DNA from 3 places in the Blautia sp. 1001283B150304_161114_C9 genome. Region 3 is predicted to be linked to each of the others. Evidence: predicted binding sites of a transcription regulator. Region 3 holds the regulator's gene; each other region holds the start of a gene.
The links. The regulator Rex, encoded in region 3, represses fermentation and respiration genes when NADH is low (regulators of the CRP and FNR family bind a similar motif). The targets are predictions, from matches to a motif close to ATTGTTAANTANTTAACAAT.

Region 1: the regulator Rex is predicted to act here: its motif matches at 2,571-2,590, upstream of I4V44_RS14805 (iron-sulfur cluster assembly scaffold protein).
Region 2: the regulator Rex is predicted to act here: its motif matches at 5,488-5,507, upstream of I4V44_RS12725 (L-lactate dehydrogenase).

What each region holds. Positions count from the first base shown of each region.
Region 1 is NZ_JADPGO010000035.1:14,079-21,996, forward strand. It holds gene I4V44_RS14790 (DNA topoisomerase) at 1-931, shown strand, start outside; gene I4V44_RS14795 (UDP-N-acetylglucosamine pyrophosphorylase) at 994-1,665, shown strand; gene I4V44_RS14800 (TraX family protein) at 1,773-2,513, opposite strand; gene I4V44_RS14805 (iron-sulfur cluster assembly scaffold protein) at 2,766-3,458, shown strand; gene I4V44_RS14810 (GGGtGRT protein) at 3,477-4,487, shown strand; gene I4V44_RS14815 (GH36-type glycosyl hydrolase domain-containing protein) at 4,882-7,317, opposite strand; gene I4V44_RS14820 (LacI family DNA-binding transcriptional regulator) at 7,704-7,918, shown strand, end outside.
Region 2 is NZ_JADPGO010000025.1:34,354-42,271, reverse strand. It holds gene I4V44_RS12750 (4Fe-4S dicluster domain-containing protein) at 1-292, opposite strand, end outside; gene I4V44_RS12745 (hydrogenase iron-sulfur subunit) at 280-723, opposite strand; gene I4V44_RS12740 (CoB--CoM heterodisulfide reductase iron-sulfur subunit A family protein) at 714-2,702, opposite strand; gene I4V44_RS12735 (4Fe-4S dicluster domain-containing protein) at 2,709-3,098, opposite strand; gene I4V44_RS12730 (CoB--CoM heterodisulfide reductase iron-sulfur subunit B family protein) at 3,095-3,889, opposite strand; gene I4V44_RS12725 (L-lactate dehydrogenase) at 4,486-5,436, opposite strand; gene I4V44_RS12720 (threonine/serine ThrE exporter family protein) at 5,701-7,032, opposite strand; gene I4V44_RS12715 (DUF4866 domain-containing protein) at 7,101-7,901, opposite strand.
Region 3 is NZ_JADPGO010000042.1:10,426-18,343, forward strand. It holds gene alr (alanine racemase) at 1-935, opposite strand, end outside; gene I4V44_RS15615 (bifunctional ADP-dependent NAD(P)H-hydrate dehydratase/NAD(P)H-hydrate epimerase) at 1,013-2,512, opposite strand; gene I4V44_RS15620 (redox-sensing transcriptional repressor Rex) at 2,602-3,249, opposite strand; gene I4V44_RS15625 (ABC-F family ATP-binding cassette domain-containing protein) at 3,510-5,420, shown strand; gene I4V44_RS15630 (NADP-dependent isocitrate dehydrogenase) at 5,537-6,745, opposite strand; gene I4V44_RS18365 (DUF6783 domain-containing protein) at 6,818-6,895, opposite strand; gene I4V44_RS18370 (DUF6783 domain-containing protein) at 6,892-6,945, opposite strand; gene I4V44_RS18375 (DUF6783 domain-containing protein) at 6,922-7,005, shown strand; gene I4V44_RS15635 (S8 family peptidase) at 7,022-7,867, opposite strand.

The sequences.
Region 1 (7,918 bases), on a different contig from region 3:
TGCGCAGCGTGTATATGAGACCATTGTCAGAAGGTTTGTATGTATTTTTTATCCTCCTGCAGTATATCAGAAGATCAGTCTTGTGACAAAAATTCAGAATGAGAGCTTCTTTTCTTCATTTAAAGTACTGCTGGATGAAGGGTACTTAAAAGTTGCCACAAATTCTTTTGCGAAGCGAAAAGCAGCAGATGCCATGAGCAGTGTGAACAGAACCGGTGCAGCGGACAGTGAAGGAAGTGAAGAGGAAGATCCGGATACAGGAAAAAACGGCGGGAACAAAGCTGATGATTCGGCTGAGGATATGGCATGTGATACCAGACTTCTTGCCGCATTGCAGAACCTGAAAAAAGGTGATATACTCTCTGTGGACAGCCTGAGTATCAAAGAGGGCGAGACATCGCCGCCAAAGCGTTATAATTCCGGTTCTATGATTCTTGCAATGGAGAATGCAGGTCAGCTGATTGAGGACGAAGAGCTTCGTGCCCAGATTAAAAGCTGCGGAATCGGAACCAGTGCCACCAGAGCGGAAATTCTTAAGAAACTGTGCAATATCAAATATCTGGCACTCAATAAGAAAACCCAGGTGATCACTCCAACCCTTCTTGGAGAGATGATCTTTGATGTGGTAAACTGCTCCATCAGACAGCTTCTGAACCCGGAACTGACTGCAAGCTGGGAAAAAGGACTGAATTATGTGGCAGAGGGCAGTATTACAGAACAGGAATATATGGATAAGCTGGAACATTTTGTGCGCCTTCGCACCAGACAGGTGGAGGACAGCAATATCCAGCCATATCTGAGACAGTTCTTTGATGCTGCAGCAGTGAATTATAAGGATTCATCTGAAAAAAACAGTGCGAAAACAACAGGCAGATCAACGTCCGCAGCGGGACGGTCACGTACCTGCAGAAAGCCGTCTGCTTCAAAGTAGTGTGTATTTGTGACAGATAAAAGAAAACATGTCATCATAGCGAGAGAAAAGAGGAAAATATTATGTTAAAAGATTTTACAATTTCAAACCTTCTGGATCTGAACGAAACAATCGCAAAGGATTTATTTGAAGGAAAAACATATCCATGGGAAGTATTACCGGAGATCGGAGATTTCATTCTGAAACTGGGACAGACCTTAAGTGAAGAAGAATACGACCACCCGTCAGAAGATGTATGGATCGCCAAGAGTGCCAAAGTAGCACCTACAGCCTGCATCAACGGTCCGGTCATCATAGGTAAAGAAGCAGAAGTACGCCACTGTGCATTTATACGCGGAAAAGCAATTATAGGTGAGGGTGCAGTAGTAGGTAATTCTACGGAATTAAAGAATGCGGTACTTTTCAACAAGGTACAGGTTCCGCACTACAATTATGTAGGCGATGCAGTTCTCGGCTACAAATCCCATATGGGCGCAGGTTCCATCTGTTCCAATGTAAAATCTGACAAGAAACTGGTAGTTGTAAAAGATGGTGACGAGAAGATTGAAACAGGCCTGAAGAAATTCGGCGCAATGCTTGGAGATAACGTAGAAGTGGGATGTGGTTCCGTATTAAATCCCGGAACTGTGATCGGACGCTGTTGCAACATTTATCCACTTTCCTCAGTAAGAGGCTGCGTACCTGCAAATCACATTTATAAGTCAAAAACAGAAGTTGCAGAAAAGAGAAGTTGAAAATATAGAAGAGGCAGGTTGTATGAAGGATATTATTTCAGTCATACAGCCTGCCCTTTTATATTTTTATGTCTGTCTGATATAGAAGATATTTGTTGTACCTGATATTACATATGAAATAAAAGTTTTCTCAGGATTACCAGAATGGTAATGTGCACCGGATAAAACCAGTAAAAAACATATTTCAGAAATTTTCCTTTTACAAATCCACGTTCACCATTGTACATATTAATGGAAAGAAAAGCAAAGCAGGCTTTCCATTCATAGTAAAGCCAGCAGCTTCCGATGATCGCCTGGGCGGTTTTATCGTTGCGGAACCAGTACATGATCAGCAGGAATACAAATCCCCGCCATCCGTAATCTGCCTTCAGAAACACAGAGACAGTCAGCAGTGCCAGCACGCAGACAAGCTGCATTTTCTGATTATCCCAGAAGTATTCCAGGGCACAGAATGCCAGGTATCCCAGAAACAGGGTGAAAAATACATTCTGTTTTTCATATCTCCAGGTGTTGGTAAACATGAAGTTCCATGGAATCTCAGAGATACATGCAAATAGAAACAGATTCAGGCCATATTTCTTACGGTTATGTGTATGCAGAAATCCTTCCACTAACAGAAAACAGAAAATTGGAAAAGCGGCCCTGCCGATATCCCGGAAAATCCGATACCAGCTGTAATCCACGCCGCCGAAACTGAAAAGGGTTGCAGTTGTGGCAGAATAATTATACAGGATCATTAAGCCGGTATGGTCAATCAGCATCAGGGTGATAGCAATTAATTTTAAAGCGCTTCCGCTCAGAACCTGAAATTTTGCAGGGAGAAAGGAAGCAGGTAACTTTGTTGTCATAATAGAAATCCCTTCATTAATAGAAATTAGAACTATTTTACCACAAAAAAATCAAAGATGGTTAAAAATTTTACAATTTATGACTGGACGAATCAGCACTTTTGTGAGAAAATAACACTAGGTTGTTAGGCATACTCCTCTGAAGTCATTCAGCAGACATCGGAGTTTTATCCTGTGCAGTTCATTCAGCAGTTCTGTACAGTGGAGAGTATAACAACATGAAGTTAATCTATACTTGAAAGGAGTTTTACAATGATTTATTCACGCGAAGTAGAAGAAATGTGCCCAGTTGCACAGGGCGTTCATCATGGCGCCGCTCCAATCCCAGAAGAAGCTAAATGGGTACAGGCAAAAGAAGTCAAAGATATTTCCGGTCTTACACACGGTGTTGGCTGGTGTGCACCACAGCAGGGTGCCTGCAAGCTTACATTAAATGTTAAAGAGGGTATCATCCAGGAAGCACTGGTTGAGACTATCGGATGTTCAGGTATGACTCACTCTGCAGCTATGGCTTCCGAGATTCTTCCGGGACTTACAGTTATGGAGGCACTGAACACTGACTTAGTTTGTGATGCGATTAATACAGCTATGAGAGAACTCTTCCTTCAGATCGTTTATGGACGTACACAGTCTGCATTCTCAGAAGAAGGACTTCCAGTAGGTGCTGGACTTGAAGACCTTGGTAAAGGACTTCGTTCTCAGGTTGGTACAATGTATGGAACTCTGAAAAAAGGACCTCGTTACCTTGAAATGGCAGAAGGTTATGTAACAGGTATTGCTCTTGATGCAGATGATGAGATCATCGGATATCAGTTCGTAAGCCTTGGAAAAATGACTGATTTCATCAAAAAAGGCGATGACCCGAATACTGCATGGGAAAAAGCAAAAGGTCAGTATGGCCGTGTTGCAGACGCTGTTAAAATTATCGACCCAAGAAAAGAATAATTTAGGAGGTAACAGGAAATGGCTTTATTTGAATCATATGAGAGACGAATTGACAAGATCAATTCTGTTTTAAACAGCTATGGCATTGCTTCTATTGAAGAAGCTGAGAAAATCACAAAAGACGCAGGTCTTAATGTATACGATCAGATCAAAGGCATTCAGCCAATCTGTTTCGAGAACGCTTGCTGGGCATATACAGTAGGTGCTGCAATCGCAATCAAAAAAGGATGTAAGAAAGCAGCAGACGCAGCAGCAGCTATCGGAGAAGGTCTTCAGGCATTCTGTATTCCTGGATCCGTTGCTGATACACGTAAAGTAGGTCTTGGACATGGTAACCTTGGCAAGATGCTTCTTGAAGAAGAAACAGAGTGCTTCTGCTTCCTGGCTGGACATGAGTCCTTTGCAGCTGCTGAGGGTGCTATCGGTATCGCTGAGAAAGCAAACAAAGTTCGTCAGAAACCATTACGTGTTATCCTGAACGGTCTTGGAAAAGATGCAGCTCAGATTATCTCCCGTATCAATGGCTTTACATATGTAGAGACAGAATACGATCCATACAAGAACGAAGTAAAAGAAGTATTCAGAAAAGCATACTCCGAAGGACTTCGTGCAAAAGTTAACTGCTACGGCGCTAACAGCGTTCCGGAAGGCGTTGCTATCATGTGGAAAGAAGACGTTGATGTTTCTATCACAGGTAACTCCACAAACCCGACACGTTTCCAGCATCCGGTTGCAGGTACATACAAGAAAGAACGTCTTGAAGCAGGAAAGAAATACTTCTCAGTTGCTTCCGGCGGTGGTACAGGACGTACACTTCACCCAGACAACATGGCAGCAGGTCCAGCTTCCTACGGTATGACAGATACATTAGGACGTATGCACTCTGATGCACAGTTCGCTGGTTCTTCTTCTGTACCGGCTCACGTAGAGATGATGGGTCTCATCGGCGCTGGTAACAACCCGATGGTTGGTATGACAGTTGCAGTAGCTGTTTCCATCGAGGAAGCTGCTAAAGCTGGTAAATTCTAATAAATGGCTTAAAATAAGCATTTATCGTGTCCAAACAGAGTAGTAAAAAATGGTTAAAATGTGGTCGTTTGTAACGGGTTTGTAACACGTTTGCAACACGCCGTTTGTAACACATATGATTTAAAAAATTGGGAGTTATTCATCATTGAGTAGCTCCCTTTTTGTTGTAATTTTTCCAAGTCTCTTCTTAACCATTCTAAGTCTCGGACAGTATATGCAGACTCAGTCATATCTTTAAATATGTGAAGATAAGAAATGTTCAGGATAAGGGAACATAAAGATAAAAAAGTCGATTTTCAGATCATCACAGGAGAAGTAAACTCCTGTAGATGATATCTGAAAATCGACTTTTCTGTTTATGATGTATCTGTCGTGAGCAAAAAGAATGAAATCATTATCCCATGCAAACAGTTACATGATATTCCTTCTTGCCTTCTTCAAATGGAATCAGGCAGCCTTCATATTCTTTGCCGTCTACAACCACTTTCTTAACACCCTTCTGAACGTTATCCGGGTTCTTGACTTCGATGTGGTAAACAGCATCGCGGAATGTTCTGGTAAGTCTGAAATCACCAAATCCTTCCGGGATACATGGATTGATACACAGTCCGTCGTAGGATGGCTGAACACCCAGGATAGCCTGAGACAGGTTCCAGAAAGTCCATGCTGCAGTACCTGTCAGCCAGCTGTTCTTTGCCTGACCATGGAAAACTGCGTCAGCGCCTGCAACCATCTGAGAATATACATATGGTTCCGTACAGTGGATTTCGCTGATATCTTCGATGTAGGACGGGCAGGTCTTCTTGTAAATCTCAAAAGCTCTGTTGCCGCGTCCGATGACGGTTTCTGCGATAGAAACCCATGGATTATTGTGACAGAAGATACCTGCGTTCTCTTTATATCCCGGCGGATAGGAGGAAATTTCTCCAAGGTTCAGATAATACTGGGTATAGGCCGGCTGAAGGATCATAATACCGTATTTGGTATCCAGACGCTCTTTGACAGAATCCAGAGCCTTTTGGGCAAGACCTTCTTTCACACCGATTCCTGCCATAACGCAGAAGCCCTGCGGTTCGATAAAGATCTGACCTTCCTTGCATTCTTTGGAACCAACTTTTTTTGATTCTGCATCATATGCACGTACAAACCATTCTCCATCCCAGCCGGCATCCAGAACTGCCTGATACATGGCATCGACTTCTTTTTCGGCTCTGTCTGCGGCTATGGTGTCCCCCATATGACGGCTGATCTCTGCGAATTCTCTGCCGTATTTTACAAACATACCTGCGATAAATACAGACTCTGCAACAGGTCCTTCGGAAGGTCCTGTAGTCTGGAAGGATTCTCCCGGTTCTGTGGAGAAGCAGTTAAGGTTCAGGCAGTCGTTCCAGTCTGCACGTCCGATCAATGGCAGCTTGTGCGGTCCGAGATGAGTGGCTGTATATTCGAAAGAACGGCGCAGATGCTCGTACAGAGGTGCTGCTTTTTCTTTCTGATTATCGAAATCTACCATCTCATTTAAGATAGAGAAGTCACCTGTTTCTTTCAGATAAGCGGAAACAGCTGCAATCAGCCATAATGGGTCATCATTAAATCCACTTCCGATGTCCAGATTACCCTTCTTGGTAAGTGGCTGATACTGATGATAAGCGCTTCCATCTTCGAACTGAGTAGCTGCGATGTCCAGGATACGTTCTCTTGCACGTTCCGGGATCAGGTGTACGAAACCAAGAAGATCCTGACAGGAATCACGGAATCCCATTCCACGGCCTGTGCCGGATTCGTAGTAAGAAGCAGAACGTGACATGTTGAAAGTGACCATACATTGATACTGGTTCCAGATGTTGGCCATACGGTTTACGTGTTCGTCATTACTTTCTACATGATAACGAGAGAGTAGTTTATCCCAGTAAGCATTCAGTTCTGTGAATGCCGCATCAACCTGTTCGGTTGTCTGGAACTGTTCGAGGATTTTATGTGCGCCGTCTTTGCGGATTACGTTCGGAGCAACAAACTTCTGATCCTGAGGGTTCTCGCTGTAACCAAGAATGAAAATAAAGTCCTTGGATTCTCCGGCGGAAAGTGTTATATTAATCTGGTGGCTTGCGATAGGGTACCAGCCGCTTGCCACAGAATTTCTTGCTTTATTTTCTTTTACGGCAGCAGGGAAAGCGTTTCCGTTATTCATACCAAGGAAAACATCTCTGCTGGTATCAAAACCATCAACAGGGCTGTTTACGCTGAAGAAACTGTAATGTCTGCGGCGTTCGCGATATTCGGTTTTGTGGTAAATAGTGCTGCCTTCGAGTTCGACTTCTCCGATGCTTAAATTTCTCTGGAAGTTTGTGCTGTCATCAACTGCGTTCCATAGACAGAACTCTACATAAGAGAAAAGGGAAAAAGTTTTCGAAGTATCAGTTGTATTTGTGAGAGTCAGTTTGTTGATTTCGCAGGTTGAGTTAACAGGAACAAAAGCAAGAAGATTAGCTTTTAATCCATTTTTGGAAGAAAGAAAACGGCTGTAGCCGATTCCATGATGGCATTCATAAGAATCCAGAGGTGTTTTGGAAGGCATGGAACCTGGATTCCAGATTTCTTCGCCGTCATGGATATAGTAATATTTTCCATTTGAATCTACCGGGATATTATTGTAGCGGTAACGGGTGATACGAAGAAGTTTGGCGTCTTTGTAAAAACTGTATCCGCCACAGGTATTGGAAATCAGTGAGAAGAAATCCTGAGAACCCAGATAGTTGATCCATGGGAGTGGAGTGTCTGGTGTAGTGATGACGTATTCTTTGGCATTGTCATCGAAATAACCGAATTTCATAAGAAGTCCTCCTGTTTTATAAATGATTTGTAGCAATTATTCTGAATATACAGAAAACAAAGACACGAAAACGAATAAGTTTAGAATAAAAACGTACGATTATCGTGGCATTACTGCTATTTTTCTTTAGTATAACGGAAGAAGTTGATAAAATCAACTGCTTTGCAGAGAAATAAATGTCAAAAAATAAGAGTGAAATTTCGTTAAAATGATGAAAAGGATTTGTGATAAAAGGAAAATATAAGGGATAAAAATTGTGCAATCATACAAAAAATAGCAAAGATGCACAAAAAATAAAGCTAAAAGCTTGAATAATTGTGCGGATAGTTATACAATAAAAGCACGAAAACGTTTACGAAAATTTTAGGAAAGATTGAGGCATACCTATGGTTTCGATGAAAGAAATTGCGAAAAAGTGTAATGTCTCTGTGGCCAGTGTCAGCAAAGCATTGAATGGTTATTCCGATATCAGTGAGGAAACACGGAAAATAATTCTGAAAACAGCTTCAGAAATGGGATACTTGCCTAATTCTTCAGCAAGAACGCTGAAGACTAAAAGAAGCTATAATATCGGAGTAATGTTTGTTGATGAAGCTGCCAG
Region 2 (7,918 bases), on a different contig from region 3:
TATAAGCTTTCTCACGGTCTACACGATGCTCTTTGATCAGCTGATTAAAGCTGTATGTATCACATGGTTTTAAACAAACCAGTGTCTTGCCTTCCAGTTTGGAAGCTTCGATCATATATTTGCTTAAGTTTGCACCGCAGAATCCGTTATATACAAAATCTTTCAGAGATTCTTCTGTTTCAAAGTAAGCCGGTTCCGGATTGTAAGGCAGATCTCCGGCTTTCCATCCCAGAACTCTTGCAACTGTACCGTCAGCAAGCAGTTCTTTTGCACGATTTATCAGCTCCTGCATCTTAAATCCTCCAATCTTACGTTCTTACCAAGTGAATGGATCTTCTCTACAAACTCATTCATAGTCTGGGAGAATTTCACACCTTCAGCAGCGGAAACCCATTCTACTCTTGTTCTTCCGTTTTCCACACCGATATAGTCCAGCATGGAGAAAAGAAGTGTCATACGTCTTCTTGCATAGTAGTTACCTGTACTGTAGTGACAGTCTCCAGGATGACAGCCACACATGATCACACCGTCAGCACCTTTCTCAAAAGCGCGGAGGATGAACATTGGATTGACACGGCAGGAACATGGAACACGAATGATCTTTACATCAGCCGGATAAGAAAGACGGCTGCTTCCTGCAAGGTCTGCACCTGCGTAACTACACCAGTTACAACAGAATGCCACAATCTTAGGTCTGAATTCTTCGTTTGTTTCTATCGACATATTGCATCTACCTCCGCGATAATCTGTCTGTTGGAAAAGCCCTGCAGATCCATAGCACCGGACGGGCAGGCTACTGTACATGCACCACAGCCCTGGCAAAGTGCTGTATTTACAACGGCTACTCTTCTTGTTTCACGGATACCGTGGTCATTTACTTCTTTATCCTCATAGGAAATTGCTCCATATGGGCAGACATTTGCACATGTAGAACATCCGTTACATAACAGTTCATCGGATTTTGCTGTACATGGGTTGGTTGTCAGTTTATCTTTTGCAAGAAGGCCGATTGCCTTAACTGCTGCAGCACCGGCCTGTGCAACTGTCTCCGGAATATCTTTCGGTCCCTGGCATACACCGGAAAGGAAGATACCTGCTGTAGGAGATTCTACAGGACGGAGTTTTGCATGGGCTTCTGTGAGGAAGTTGTTTGTATCAATACTTGCTGTAAGCATAGTAGCGATCTTACGAACATCCGGGTTCGGTTCAATGGCTGTTGCAAGAACGACCATATCTGCTTTCTTAAGGATTTGTTTGTTGTCGATCAGGTCAGATCCCTGTACAAGAAGGCTTCCGTCCGGCTGCGGAATAACTTTTCCTACCTGGCCTTTGATGTAGTTTACGCCGTACTGTTCTACGGCTCTTCTGTAGAACTCATCGAAGTTCTTACCAGGTGTACGCACATCAATATAGAATACGGTTACATTTGTATCCGGATATTTATCACGAATCAGCATTGCATGTTTTGCTGTGTACATACAGCAGATCTTGGAACAGTATGGCTTTCCTCTGTCATCAGAACATCTGCTTCCCACACACTGGATAAATACCAGCTCTTTCGGAGCCTTTCCGTCGGAAAGACGCTCTAAGTGTCCTTTTGTAGGACCTGCTGCGTTCATGATACGTTCCAGTTCCAGGGATGTGATAACATCTTTACTCTGGCTGTACGCATATTCATCATATTTGTCAAGTTTGATGGTATCAAAACCTGTGGCAACTACGATTGCACCGTATTTCTGTGTTACGATCTCATCCTGCTGATCGTAATCAATGGCTCCTGCCTGACATACTTTGGAGCAGACACCACATTTTCCTGTTTTAAATTTCAGACAGTTCTCACGGTCGATAACCGGAACATTCGGGATTGCCTGTGCAAATGGAGTGTAAATAGCAGTTCTGTTATTTAATCCTCTGTTAAATTCGTTCGGAATCTTCTTGGACGGACATTTTTCCTGGCAGACACCGCAGCCTGTACATTTGTCCATATTTACACTTCTTGCTTTCTTTCTGATATCAACGGTGAAATCACCTACGAAACCGCTGACATGTTCTACTTCACTGTATGTATAGATATTGATCTTCTCATGTGCTGCTGCCTCTACCATCTTAGGTGTGAGGATACATGCAGAACAGTCAAGTGTCGGGAATGTTTTATCAAGCTGTGACATTCTTCCACCGATACTTGGAGTCTTCTCTACGATATCTACTTCATATCCTGCATCTGCGATATCCAGGGCTGTCTGGATTCCGGCAATACCGCCGCCGATGATCAGGGCTCTCTTTGTAACACGGCTCTCTCCTGGCTGAAGAGGTGTGTTTAAGTTTACTTTTGCGATTGCTGCTCTGGCAAGGATCACAGCTTTCTTTGTAGCCTCTTCCATATCCTTGTGGATCCAGGAGCAGTGCTCACGGATATTTGCAATCTCCACCATGTATGGATTCAGGCCAGCTCTTTCAGCTGCTTTTCTGAATGTTGCCTCATGCATACGTGGAGAGCATGAACAGACAACAACGCCTGTCAGGTTTTTCTCTTTAATGGCTTCCTGAATTTTAGCCTGGCCTGCTTCTGAGCACATGTACTGGTAGTCTTCTGCATGAACGACACCCGGCTCTTTGGCAGCTAATTCAACAACTTTTTTTACATCTACCGTAGCGGCGATATTACTTCCGCAATGACAGACAAATACACCAATTCTCTGCACGCTGGCTTACCTCCTGTATCTTCTGAATGCACTTACCAGAAGCTGCTGTGGCAGTTCCGGATCAAGAAGCTGTGGTATCTCATCTGCTTTCAGATAATCGCCGCCTTTTTCACGAACAACTAACTGTCTTGCTGCATCGATGATCTTTCCCGGTTTTACATCTCTTGGACAACGCTCTACACAGGCGAAGCAGGAAAGGCATTTCCAGAGAGACTTTGAATTGACAAGTGCTTCGATATCTTCATTTACAACATAGGATACAAACTGATGTGGCTTGATATCCATTTCATTGAAAGATGGGCAGGTAGCAGAACATTTTCCACATTTCATACATTTCAGCGGATTGGTTCCGGAGATCTCTTTGATCTTTTCTGCTGCTGAATGCTGGTTTCTCATTTTGCCACCTCCTCTTTTACTCCGAGGGCTTCTGCAAGGAGCTCTGTGAAATAATATACAGGCAGTTCGCTGGAAGCGTTTTTATTTAAATTATATTTACACAATGGACAGGCTGTGATCAGCATATCTGCGCCAAAGCCTTTCGCACTATCTTCGATTTTCTGACACATGTTCTGAGACATATCTTTTTCTTTCAGAGAAATGTAACCGCCGCAGCATTCATTTCTGTATGGATAGATTACCGGTTCTGCCCCAAGTGCACGGATGAAATCTTCCATGATTGTCGGATTCTCCGGATCATCAAAAGCCATGATCTTGCCCGGACGTAATAAGAGACATCCGTAATAGGCTCCGATTTTCTTTCCTGTAAGCGGGTTTACTACCTTCTCTTTCAGCTTGTCGAAACCGACTTTGTCGCGAAGTACTTCCAGATAATGGAGCACTGTTGTCTCGCCTTCATAAGGCTCATCAAGCTGCATGTAATTATTTGCTCTGGTGCGGATATCCTCCACATTTTTCATATCATCATTGACACGTTTGATCACGTGATGACAGGCAGAGCAGATTGTTACCAGATCCTGGCCCTTTTCTTTGGCCTGATTAAGAGCACGTACAGAAGAAAGCTTCGTAGCAATTTCGTCAGTTCCCAGAGGATAAACACCTCCGCAGCACTGCCAGTCTTCGATCTCTTCCAGTTCAAACCCAAGTGCTCTGGCGCTGGCTCTGGCATATTCGTCCAGATCTTTCGCCTTGTTTCTCAGGGTACAACCCGGATAATAACTGTACTTCATACTTAACATTATCCTTTCTTAGTTGTTCAGATAAATTCATGTTGCTCAAATAATGATATCAGGGTCCAAAAGCAATTTGCCCCGATATATAGCGCCCGTAAATAACAGTCGCTAGTCTTTGTCTTTTTTTTAACAATATATGGACAAAAATATAAATCAAGTCTAATACAATTACTTTTTATATCTTTGTTGAGACATAGAAAATAAAAGAGTTCGCACACCCTTCCTCCGCAATTAAAGGAGTGTATCAGCTCGATTTCCGAAAAATATTATATCATATTGACAACATTTTAACAAGAGGTTTTTGATAATTTTTTTATCACGCATCATTGCTCAATTCTTCTGATCTAAATTAATCTTTTTCAGGCAGATAAAATCTTCCGCTTTTCTATTTACTCACAATCATAGTATCTTTCAAAAAATTAATAAAAATATTATTTATATATTTTTTTGCTTTTGATATATGTAAGCCAAAATTCGTCTGTTTCCGCTTACAGTACAGAATTTTGGCTAATAATTAAAAAGGAGTAAACAGTAATATGGATTCAGAAGAACAGGCTGTACCTGTACTTCTGAATGTTTTGTCTGATATATTATTAATTAAGGTCAATCTGAGCAATAATTTCTTTCAGTGCATCTGCACTCTTCTTAAGCTGTTCGATCTCAGCTTTTGTCATTCTCATTGGAACTTTGCCCTGTACACCATTTGGTCCTACCAGAGTTAATGTACTCAGGCATACATCATCGATTCCGTACTCTCCATGCATCATAGTAGATACTGTAGAGATAGACTCTGAAGAAGATACAAGAAGGCTGCAAAGTTTGCATACAGAAGAGGATACTGCATAGAAAGTTGCACCTTTCTTGGAAATGATCTCACCGCCAGATTTCTGTACATACTGAAGCATTGCTTCTTTATCAATCGGTTCAATATCCTTACCGAGTTTCTTCTCAAGGTCGTAATATTCATCCACACTTACACCTGAAATATAGGCACCAGACCACGGAATAAAGGATGTATCTCCATGCTCACCGAATACATAGGCATGGATATTACTCTGTGCAATCTGGAAATGTTCGGATAATCCGCAGCGCAGACGTGCAGAGTCAAGAATTGTACCGGAACCAAGGATCTGGTTTTCTGGAAGTCCGGAAATCTTTGTAAATACATAAGTCATGATATCAACCGGATTGCTTACGATCAGATAAAGGGCATTTGGAGCTGCCTTTACGATCTCCGGTGTGATAGATTTGAGGATATTTACATTTGTCTGTGTAAGTTCAAGTCTTGTCTGCCCTGGTTTACGGGCAATACCGGATGTGATGATAACGATGTCAGAATCCCTAGCATCTTCGTAGTCTCCGGCAATGATAGAGATAGGATCTCTGAAGCAGGTTCCCTGGATGATATCCAGAACTTCACCTTCTGCTTTCTTTTTGTTGATATCGATCAGAACAATTTCAGATGCGATATCCTGGCTTGATAAAGTGTACGCGATGGTAGATCCGACGCTGCCGGCTCCAATGATAGTAATTTTACTGCTCATAATCTTAATACTCCTTTTCTCCTAACAAAATTGACGTCTTAATGATAACACATTGTCAAAAAATTGACAAGAGCTTTTGTACAGAAATCTGAACAATTTTTTCGTTTAAATATTTGTTTGGAAGCATAAAATTGTTTGTTAGTTTGATATAATTTTCACATTTTCCTATTGGAGTAGATACTTGCACGAACAAATCCCCAACCACTGCTTATTGCTTTTTGCAATTTAAGCAGTGGTTGGGGATTTCCCTGATTTTTGATTCGGTTAAGTACAGTATCTGAAAGCTTTATCTGTCAGAATACGTGCAAAGATTAGCCCTAATGGCAACGCTGCAATGATAAGGATCGCAGACGCAAACCAGGATGCAGCTACTGATAATGACATAATACCAAGATTATAAAATCCTCTGTATAAATATAATCCCGGAACCATGATAACGATTGAGGGAACTGTTACAGATATCCTTGGATATCCGACTTTATTCTTCAACAGGGACGCCAGAAGTCCCGCAGTAAGTGCACCAATAAATGCGGCTGCAGCAGGAGGAATATTTGCAAGGTCTACCAGTTCCAGTCTCAGAGTATTGGCAACTGCTCCTATCCCGGCTGCTGCGACTGACAGACGAACCGGGCTGTTAAACATGATAGAGAATCCAAACACTCCGCAGAAACTTGCAAGAAGCCTGAATAAGATCCACTGCTCTGTTGACAGTGAAAGTTTTATAAAATCTACAGGTTTCAAATGCAGGATCAGTGCCATGATCCATGCTGACATAGTAGCTACCAGAATAACGATCAAAGCATAAGTCAGACGTTCTATTCCTGAACGCATATCCAGTTTTGCAAGGTCAATACCACTGGTAATAAACGGAAATCCCGGTATGATAAAGAGCATTGCACAGATATATCCCGCTTCGTGCTGAACAGAAATACCAAATAATATTTCTCCAAGTTTGAGCAGACCTGCATATGCAAAACATGCCAGAGATACAGAAGACACAATACATAAGAACAATGTAAAATGGTGTTTGGTCAGTTTGCAACGGAGATAATTTCCAATTCCTGCCCCGACAAATGCACAGAACATCTCGATCGGACCGCCCCCAAGAAGAAATGTAAATCCGCAGCATGCGATCGCTGCAGCAAGTCCCAGTGCAGGCGGGGAATATAAACCATGTGTTTTTTCAATATTGTCAAGAAATGTATGCAGCTGTTCTCCTGACATATGTTTTCCTTCTTTTTCAAAGTTTCGGATAAAGTGTTCCAGACGATTTAACTTCAAAGTATTTACGCCTGTATTAGTCAGGCACAACGACTGGGTAAAACCATTTTCTCCGTCATAACATGTATATTCAATGGACATCAGACCAATATCCGCCGTACACGTAATGCCAAGTGCTTCTGCCAGTGTATTCATGGAACTTCTCACTCTCCATGCTCCGGTACCGCATGAGAGAAACATAATCCCCACACGTCCGATAACAGATGCTTTCTCTGCGATGCTGGAATCTACAACTGGTACATTTTCCCCATTTTCATCTGTATACTCATGCCAGGCAACATCCATATGGTTCTTTTTAATCACTTCCTGCGGCATTTTTCTCACTTCCTCATTCTATATTGTCAATCGGATAAAATCATCCGCTTTGCTACTTGCTTGATTTGTTAAAGCTGCAGACTGTCATTTCCTGCTTTCTCCATCATTTTCTCTCTGCATGCCAGTACGATTCCGTCAATCTCGTCTAAATGCTGCAGCATTTTTTTCTCAAATTCATGGATAGGAAGAAGAATTCCAATTTCATCATAGGGTTTATCCGGATTCTCTTTCTTCAGACCTGTTTCCTGTCCGTAGTATACCATGGCTCTTGGGGCTTCTTCCTGAATCTTCTGGAAAGCATCCCATACAACGGCATATGCCTGTGCTTCTGTCAGACCCAGTTTACAGGTGTCGGGAAGTGCATAAAGAGCCAGGACACCACGTTTACGGTTATCTTTTTCTTCTGTAATGTTCAGACCTTCTGTATAGGTACGGACAAGATCATAACCATCTGCAAGATACAGCGCAGATCTGGGGGCACATTCATGATGTTCATATGTTTCCTTGAATTTTGCATATTCTCTGGCTGAAACCTTTTCCCCGGGAAGAAGTTCTCCGGCTGCATCTGTAAGGAGCACCGGGTTCTCTCCTGCTTTTCCGTGGAATTTCTTCGGGATCAGATAAGCCTCCCTTAACAGGTCAAACATACTTCTGCCGCATAATTCCAACAGCAGTGCACTGATATCACCGTTCTGGTACGCATGAAACAATACCTGCAGGAAATGATCTCTGTCATTATCTGTCAGACGATGGTCGTCATCTATATGGTCATAAAAAACTCCGCTTAATCGTCCGGATGCTTCCGGCGAAGCCAAAATTTTAGAAAAAATTGTTTCTACTGCTTCTTCTCTTGGCAAAACTGTACTCATAATTAACTTCCCCTTTC
Region 3 (7,918 bases):
CCAAGGATCGGAGCCTTTTGTCCATGTATCAGAACCCAGCCTTTATTGGAAAGCTGCCTGGAATAGCCGTCTGCATAGCCCACCGGAACAGTTGCCACACGAAGCTTCCTGTCAGCCACATAAGTACCGCCGTAGCTGATCGCTGCTCCGGCAGGAACGTCCTTCACATAAGTCACATGACTCTTAAGTTCCATAACCGGCTCAAGCTTTACAATATCTCTCTCCACCTCAGAAGAAGGATAAATTCCATAAATTGTGATTCCGGCGCGGACAATATTCAGATTTGCTTCCGGCATACGTATGATGCCCGCACTGTTAGAACAGTGATGCAGAGGAATTTCCACTCCTGCCTCTTCTACGCGCCTTGAAAAATCCAGATACCGCTCCAATTGTACCATAGCCGGACTTCTGTCATACTCATCTGCTCTTGCAAAATGAGTAAACATACCCTCAATCTCAAGATTTGGAAGTTCTGAAATTTTTTTAATTTCCTCTACATTTTCCTGTGCATCCGCAAAACCGATCCTGGTCATTCCTGTGTCCAGAGCAATATGAATATGTACAGTTTTTTTCTGCAGAACCGCTTCGTCTGAAAGTTTCCTTGCCTCCTCATATTCGCACACTGCAGGACGGATCTCATAACGGACAAGTTCCGGAAAATATTCATCAAAAACAATTCCAAGGATCAGGATTGGTTTTGTAATCCCGGCTTCTCGCAGATGAATCGCTTCTTCCGCAGTTGCAGCCGCAAATCCCCAGATATAATCATAATCCTCAATGAGATGTGCAACCGGCACCGCGCCATGTCCATAAGCGTCAGCCTTTATAACTGCGATCATCTTTGTCTCTTCTGCAATATTTTTTCTCATTTCCCGGAAATTATGTTCTACTGCATCCAGTGAAATGACTGCTTTTACTCTGCTATCTTTCTTCATAATAATTTTCCTCTGTTATTTTTTCATGTTAATATCTGCAAATTGTTTCACAGATTTACTGCCTCAAAATGAATATTCTATCTTAGTATTTCCGGCAGAAAACAGATGATATCTCCTGCGGTCATCCCTCGCTGCCCTACTGTTTCAGCAGCCAGATCACCTGCCAGCCCATGCACATATACACCAAGTGCAGCCAGCATAACAGGAGAAAATTTCTTTTCTGCTGCCAGATACATACACTGTATACCGGCAAGCACACCGCTTAACACATCTCCACTTCCCGCTGTAGCCATTCCTGCATTACCCGAAATGTTCAAATACATATCTCCAAAAGCATCTGCCACCACAGTACAGGCATCCTTCAGAACGCAAACCGCTCCAGACTCCTTTGCATAATCAGCTGCGGTCTGTGCCAGACAATCCTGGATCTTACCGATTTCTTTTCCGCACAGACGACTCATCTCACCAATATGAGGTGTCAGGATCACATGTTCCCCGATAAAACACTTCCAGTTGTCATGGACTGACAGAAGATTCAGGCCATCTGCATCCAGAATTACTGTTTTTTTACACTCAGCTGCCTTCGCCAGGAACCACTGAGCTCTTTCCCTGCTCTGCGCTCCGGTTCCAAGACCCGGTCCTATCACAAGCACATCACACCAGTCAAGCATTGCCTGGTTTTTTTTCTCATCAAAATCACAGGTGATCATGGCTTCCGGCAACAGTGTCTGCAACGGAATCCTGTTGGCCTCCACGGTCTGAATTCTCACCATTCCCGCAGAGCTTTTCAGAGCAGCTGCTGCACTCAGATATGCAGCTCCGCACATTCCTTCGCTGCCAGCTATAAGAAGAACCTTGCCGAAGGTTCCTTTATTTCCATAGGGAACTCTCTCCGGAAGCATTTTCAAATCTTCACGTTCCAGATGATGCATACAGATTTTCTTTCCGGGTATGGAATAGATTCCGATATCCGTAACAACGATCTCACCGCCATACATGCGTCCGGGATAAAAACACAGCCCTCTTTTGCGAAAAGCAAAGGTAACCGTAAGATCTGCCCGGAATGCAATCCCCTTCTCAAATCCGGTATCTGAGTCAATCCCGGATGGAATATCCACAGCTACTTTATACGCAGATGCCCGGTTCATTGTACTGATAAGCTCTGCATATTTTCCCTCTACAGGTCTGCTCAGTCCAACCCCAAAGATGGCATCTACTATAGTAGTATATTCATCCGGATCCAGGTTATGCACCCGGGGCACCTGATAATATTCTGCTGTTTTAAGCTGTCCGGCAGTTTCAGCAGTCATTTTCTCTTCCTTACCCGCAATATAATACCAGGTTCTGACTCCTCTCAACTGAAGCAGTCTGGCAATTGCCAATCCGTCTCCGCCATTGTTGCCGGTTCCGCAGACCACAAGGATTTTCTCTTTTTCTTTATTCTTTAATCTCTGTACAATCTCCTCAACCGTCTTTAATGCCGCCCTCTCCATAAGTACCGGAGAAGATATCCCGGCTTTCTGAATCGTATTATGATCCAGTTCTTTCATCTCAACAGCAGTTACAATCTCTCTCATCTGTTCACCTCCTGTTTACAATAACACATTTACATACAAGAGAAAAGCTGTGATCAGATGACCACAGCCTTGTGTTTCACAGTTATCCCTTACATCCCTTCATGTTCCTTTCTGTACTCACTCAGGTTATAGGACAAAGTCATAAGACTCTCTGAAAGATGTACGTTCTCTACCATTACATCCTCCGGGGCATCCAGATCAATATGTGCAAAATTCCAGATTGCCTTAATTCCATTATCAATTAAAATCTTTGCCATCTCTTTGGCTTTATTTTTAGGAAGAGTCAGGATCGCGATCTCAACCTCATTCTCCTTCAGAAACAAAGGAAGATCGCTCAACATCTGAATCTCAATTCCACGAACTGCAATCCCCTCAAGTACAGGATTGACGTCAAAAATACCAACCAGCTTAAATCCGCGCTTTTCAAAATCCACATAATTGGCCAATGCCTGTCCCAGATTACCGGCACCCAGAATAATCATCGGATGTACAGTATCCAGCCCAAGGATCTTACCGATTTCTGTATACAAATAGCGTACATTATAGCCGTAACCCTGCTGACCAAAACCACCGAAATTATTTAAGTCCTGACGAATCTGGGAAGCCGTCACATGCATCTTCTTGCTAAGATCATTTGAAGATATACGCTCTACATTCTCCTCCATCAATTCACCGAGGTAGCGGTAGTACCGCGGCAGACGCTTGATTACCGCTTTCGAAATTTCCTTAGCTTCCACAAATTTTCCCTCCTTAGCTTATCTATGTCAATTATACCCAGATGTTATTTTATTGTCAAATTAAATTTGTACTTTTTGACCAAATATTTCTGTATTTTTTTATCAATTTCATTCTGAAAAATTCCCCGGAATATCATATTTTCTTCCATGCATCCATCCGGTGCTTTCTTTTCCCTGGACAAAATCTCTTAAAATGCTTTCAAAAACAGGCATTTTCGATTATAATAGTACGCGGACAAATTACAAACGGAGGAATTCCTATGATTTTATCATGTCAGAATATCTGTAAATCCTTTGGCGAAAAAATCATTCTCAAGGATGCCAGTTTCCATATAGAAGACCGCGAAAAGGCAGCTCTCATCGGCAATAACGGTGCAGGCAAGACGACTCTGCTGCGAATCATTATGCATGAGCTCTCCCCGGATTCAGGAAACGTGGTACTTGCCAAAGATAAAAATATCGGCTACCTTGCCCAGTATCAGGACATTCATGGCCATCATACCATTTACGAAGAACTGATTTCCACCAAACAGCACATTATTGATATGGAGAATCGTCTGCGCTCTCTGGAACAGGAAATGAAAACCACCACCGGAGATGCTCTGGACAGCCTGATGAATACTTACACAAGACTGAGTCACCAGTTTGAACTGGAAAATGGTTACGCTTACAAAAGTGAGATCATGGGTGTATTAAAAGGTCTTGGTTTCACAGAAGAAGATTTCGAACGCCAGATAGAAACTCTTTCAGGCGGCCAGAAAACCCGCGTAGCTCTGGGTAAACTGCTTCTTGCCAGCCCTGACATTCTTCTTCTGGATGAGCCTACCAACCATCTGGATATGGAGAGTATTTCCTGGCTGGAAACCTATCTTCTGAATTACCCGGGTGCTGTATTTATCGTATCCCACGACCGTTACTTTCTTGACAAAGTCGTAACAAAAGTTGTGGAAATCGAAGCAGGAAATATGCGTATGTACAGTGGCAACTATTCTGCCTATGCCCTGAAAAAAGCCCAGCTGCGTGACGCCCAGTACAAAGCCTACCTGAACCAGCAGCGGGATATCAAACATCAGGAAGCAGTCATTGCCAAGCTGAAATCCTTTAACCGCGAGAAATCTATCAAACGTGCAGAAAGCCGCGAGAAAATGCTGGATAAAGTCCAGCGCATTGATAAACCACAGGAGATTCAGAATCAGATGCGCATTTCCCTGGAACCAAGATTTGTCAGCGGAAATGATGTCCTTACTGTGGAAAGTCTTTCCAAATCTTTTCCCGGACAGACACTTTTCAGTGACATCTCCTTTGAGATCAAACGTGGAGAACGTGTAGCCCTGATTGGCAATAACGGCACAGGCAAAACCACCATGTTAAAGATCATCAATGGGCTGATCGATGCAGACAGCGGCAGATTTACTCTTGGTTCCAAGGTACAGATTGGCTACTATGACCAGGAACACCATGTTCTTCATATGGAGAAAACTATTTTTGAGGAAATCTCAGATGCTTATCCCACACTTACGGAAACAGAAATTCGAAATATGCTGGCAGCATTCCTTTTCACAGGGGATGACGTATTCAAACTGATCTCCGCTCTGTCCGGCGGAGAAAGAGGTCGTGTTTCCCTCGCCAAGCTGATGCTGTCCGAAGCAAACTTTCTGATCCTCGATGAGCCCACCAACCATCTGGATATCGCTTCAAAAGAGATTCTTGAAGAGGCATTGAACAGTTACACAGGAACAGTATTCTATGTTTCCCACGACCGTTACTTCATCAACCAGACAGCTACCCGGATCCTGGATCTGACCAATCAGGCAATTGTAAATTATATCGGAGATTACGACTATTATCTGGAGAAAAAAGAAGAGCTGACGGAAAAATATGCTCCGGCTGCCGCTCAGGCTGTGACAGAAGCAAAGCAGGCTTCTGATAACAAGCTTTCCTGGCAGCAGCAGAAAGAAGAACAGGCCCGTCAGCGAAAACGCGAGAATGAACTAAAAAAAGTAGAAGCCCGCATCGAAGAACTTGAGACCAGAGATAAAGAGATCGACGAGACCATGATTCTCCCGGATATCTGCACAAATGTGGCAGAATGTGCGAAACTTAGCAAAGAGAAAGCCGCCATTACCGAAGAATTAGAAGGATTATATGAAAAATGGGAAGAACTTGCATAATGCAGGTTCTTCCCATTTTCGCAGTTTATAACTTTTTACAGGTTTCTCCGCTGCAGTGTGATCCTGCCCGGAGAACTTTATAATGTTATAGAAACATTACCGGATAATTTCTGACATTATAAAATTTCATCCAGTCTCTCTCTGATGGCAAAGATGAAATCTTTGCTGTTCAGTATTGTCACATCCTCAAGAGAAGTGATCAGCGCAAGGTCTTTTGTCATCTTACCGCTTTCAATCGTCTCCAGAGTCGCCTTCTCCAGTTTATCAGCAAATTCCATCAATTCTTTATTGTCGTCCAGCTCACCTCTTTTTCTCAGAGCTCCGGTCCATGCAAAAATAGTTGCTACAGAGTTAGTAGATGTCTCCTCACCTTTCAGATAGCGATAATAATGTCTCTGTACAGTTCCATGAGCAGCTTCATATTCGTAATATCCCTGTGGAGATACCAGTACAGATGTCATCATAGCCAGAGAACCAAATGCTGAAGAAACCATATCGCTCATAACATCTCCATCATAGTTCTTGCAGGCCCAGATAAATCCGCCTTCAGCCTTCATGACACGAGCTACGATATCATCGATCAGGCTGTAGAAATATTCAATGCCTGCTGCCTCAAATTTCTCCTTAAACTCATCCTCATAAATAGTTGCAAAGATTTCCTTAAAACGTCCGTCATAAATCTTGGAGATCGTATCCTTGCCGCCAAGCCACAGGTTCTGTTTTGTATCCAGTGCATAATTAAAACAGCATCTTGCAAAACTTGTGATAGAATCATCCAGATTGTGCATACCCTGAAGCACACCCGGTCCCTCATAATGATGGATTAGCTCTTTTCTCTGCTGTCCGTCTGCGCCTTCAAATACCAGATAAGCATCTCCGGGGCCGTCAATATACATCTCTGTGTTCTTATACACATCACCATAGGCATGACGTGCGATGGTGATCGGTTTCTTCCAGTTCTTAACACATGGTTCAATACCCTTCACTACGATTGGGGCACGAAAAACAGTTCCGTCAAGAATTGCACGAATCGTTCCGTTAGGACTCTTGTACATTTTCTTTAAGGTATACTCTTCCATTCTTGCCTTATTAGGAGTGATAGTTGCACATTTCACTGCTACGCCGTACTTCTTTGTAGCCTCTGCCGCATCAACAGTTACCTGATCATCCGTTTCATTTCTGTATTCCAGACCAAGGTCATAATACTCAGTGTTCAAATCAATATACGGAAGAAGAAGTTCATCTTTGATAATTTTCCAGAGAATTCTGGTCATCTCATCTCCATCCATCTCCACAAGTGGTGTCTGCATCTGAATTTTTTTCATGTTAATCCTCCTCTTTGGCTCTTATCCAGTTAATTATCATGATAGCCGAAAACAGACCGTTCGTCAATGCTTTTATACACTAGAGCGTATCTGAAAAATCATTCCCGCAATCTGTACGCCCCACTTTGCGGATATTTCACCCGCATTCAGTTGCCGTAGCCCGCTACGGCGCCCTCATCCGGGCAAAATATCCCACAAATTGTGACGCACATCTTGCAGAAAGCCTTTTTCAGACACGCTCTAAAGCAATAATTTTGTGAAATAAAAGATTACTGATCACAGTTCCATAAAACGTTCCAGATCCAGTTCTCCCCATCCCTGCTGATTCTTTGGCAATCCCATATCCCTGGCACTTTCTTTCAATTTCATCTTAATCTGAACATTAGTCAGCTCCGGATTCTTCTCAAGCATCAATGCCGCTGCCCCTGCAACCAGAGGTGTAGACATAGAAGTACCACTCTTCACTCCATATCCGTTATCTGCTCCCGGTGCACAGGCAAGAACATGATTCCCGGGTGCAACCAGATCCGGTTTACAAACACACTCAAAGGTAGGTCCCCTGCCGGATATGGCAGTCCGTCCTGTAAGCAGATCGCTGGAGCCTACTGTGATAATCTTCCGGCTGCTTCCCGGTGCTGTCACACTTCCTGCCTTCGGTCCCTGATTTCCTGCCGCAGCCACTACCACCAGACCTGCATCCCAAAGTTGTTCCACACCCGCAATCAGAACTCTGTGATCTTCTGCTCTCCTGCAGGTTGTTCCCACCGAGATATTCACTACACGTATCCCATAATATCTCTTATTCTCCAGAATCCAGCGAAAAGCCTGCAAAACATCTTCTTTCCTGCCATTTCCCGTTCTGTCGAGCACCTTCAGAACTATCAGGCTACACCCGGGGGCAATTCCTCTGATCCGTCCTTCCGAAGCCCTTCCGTCACCGCCAATGATCCCACATACATGGGTTCCATGAGAATTATCATCATAAGGTCTGATACGATGTCCGATGAAATCTTGAAACGCAAGTATTCTCCCTGTAAAATCTATATGAGGAAAAATCCCGGTATCCAGAACACACACACCCACGTGCTTTCCTGTATATCCGGAATCATCTGAATTCTTCATAAAAAATCCTCCGAATCATCTGGATAATGAAATCTTACCGCAACTGTTCAT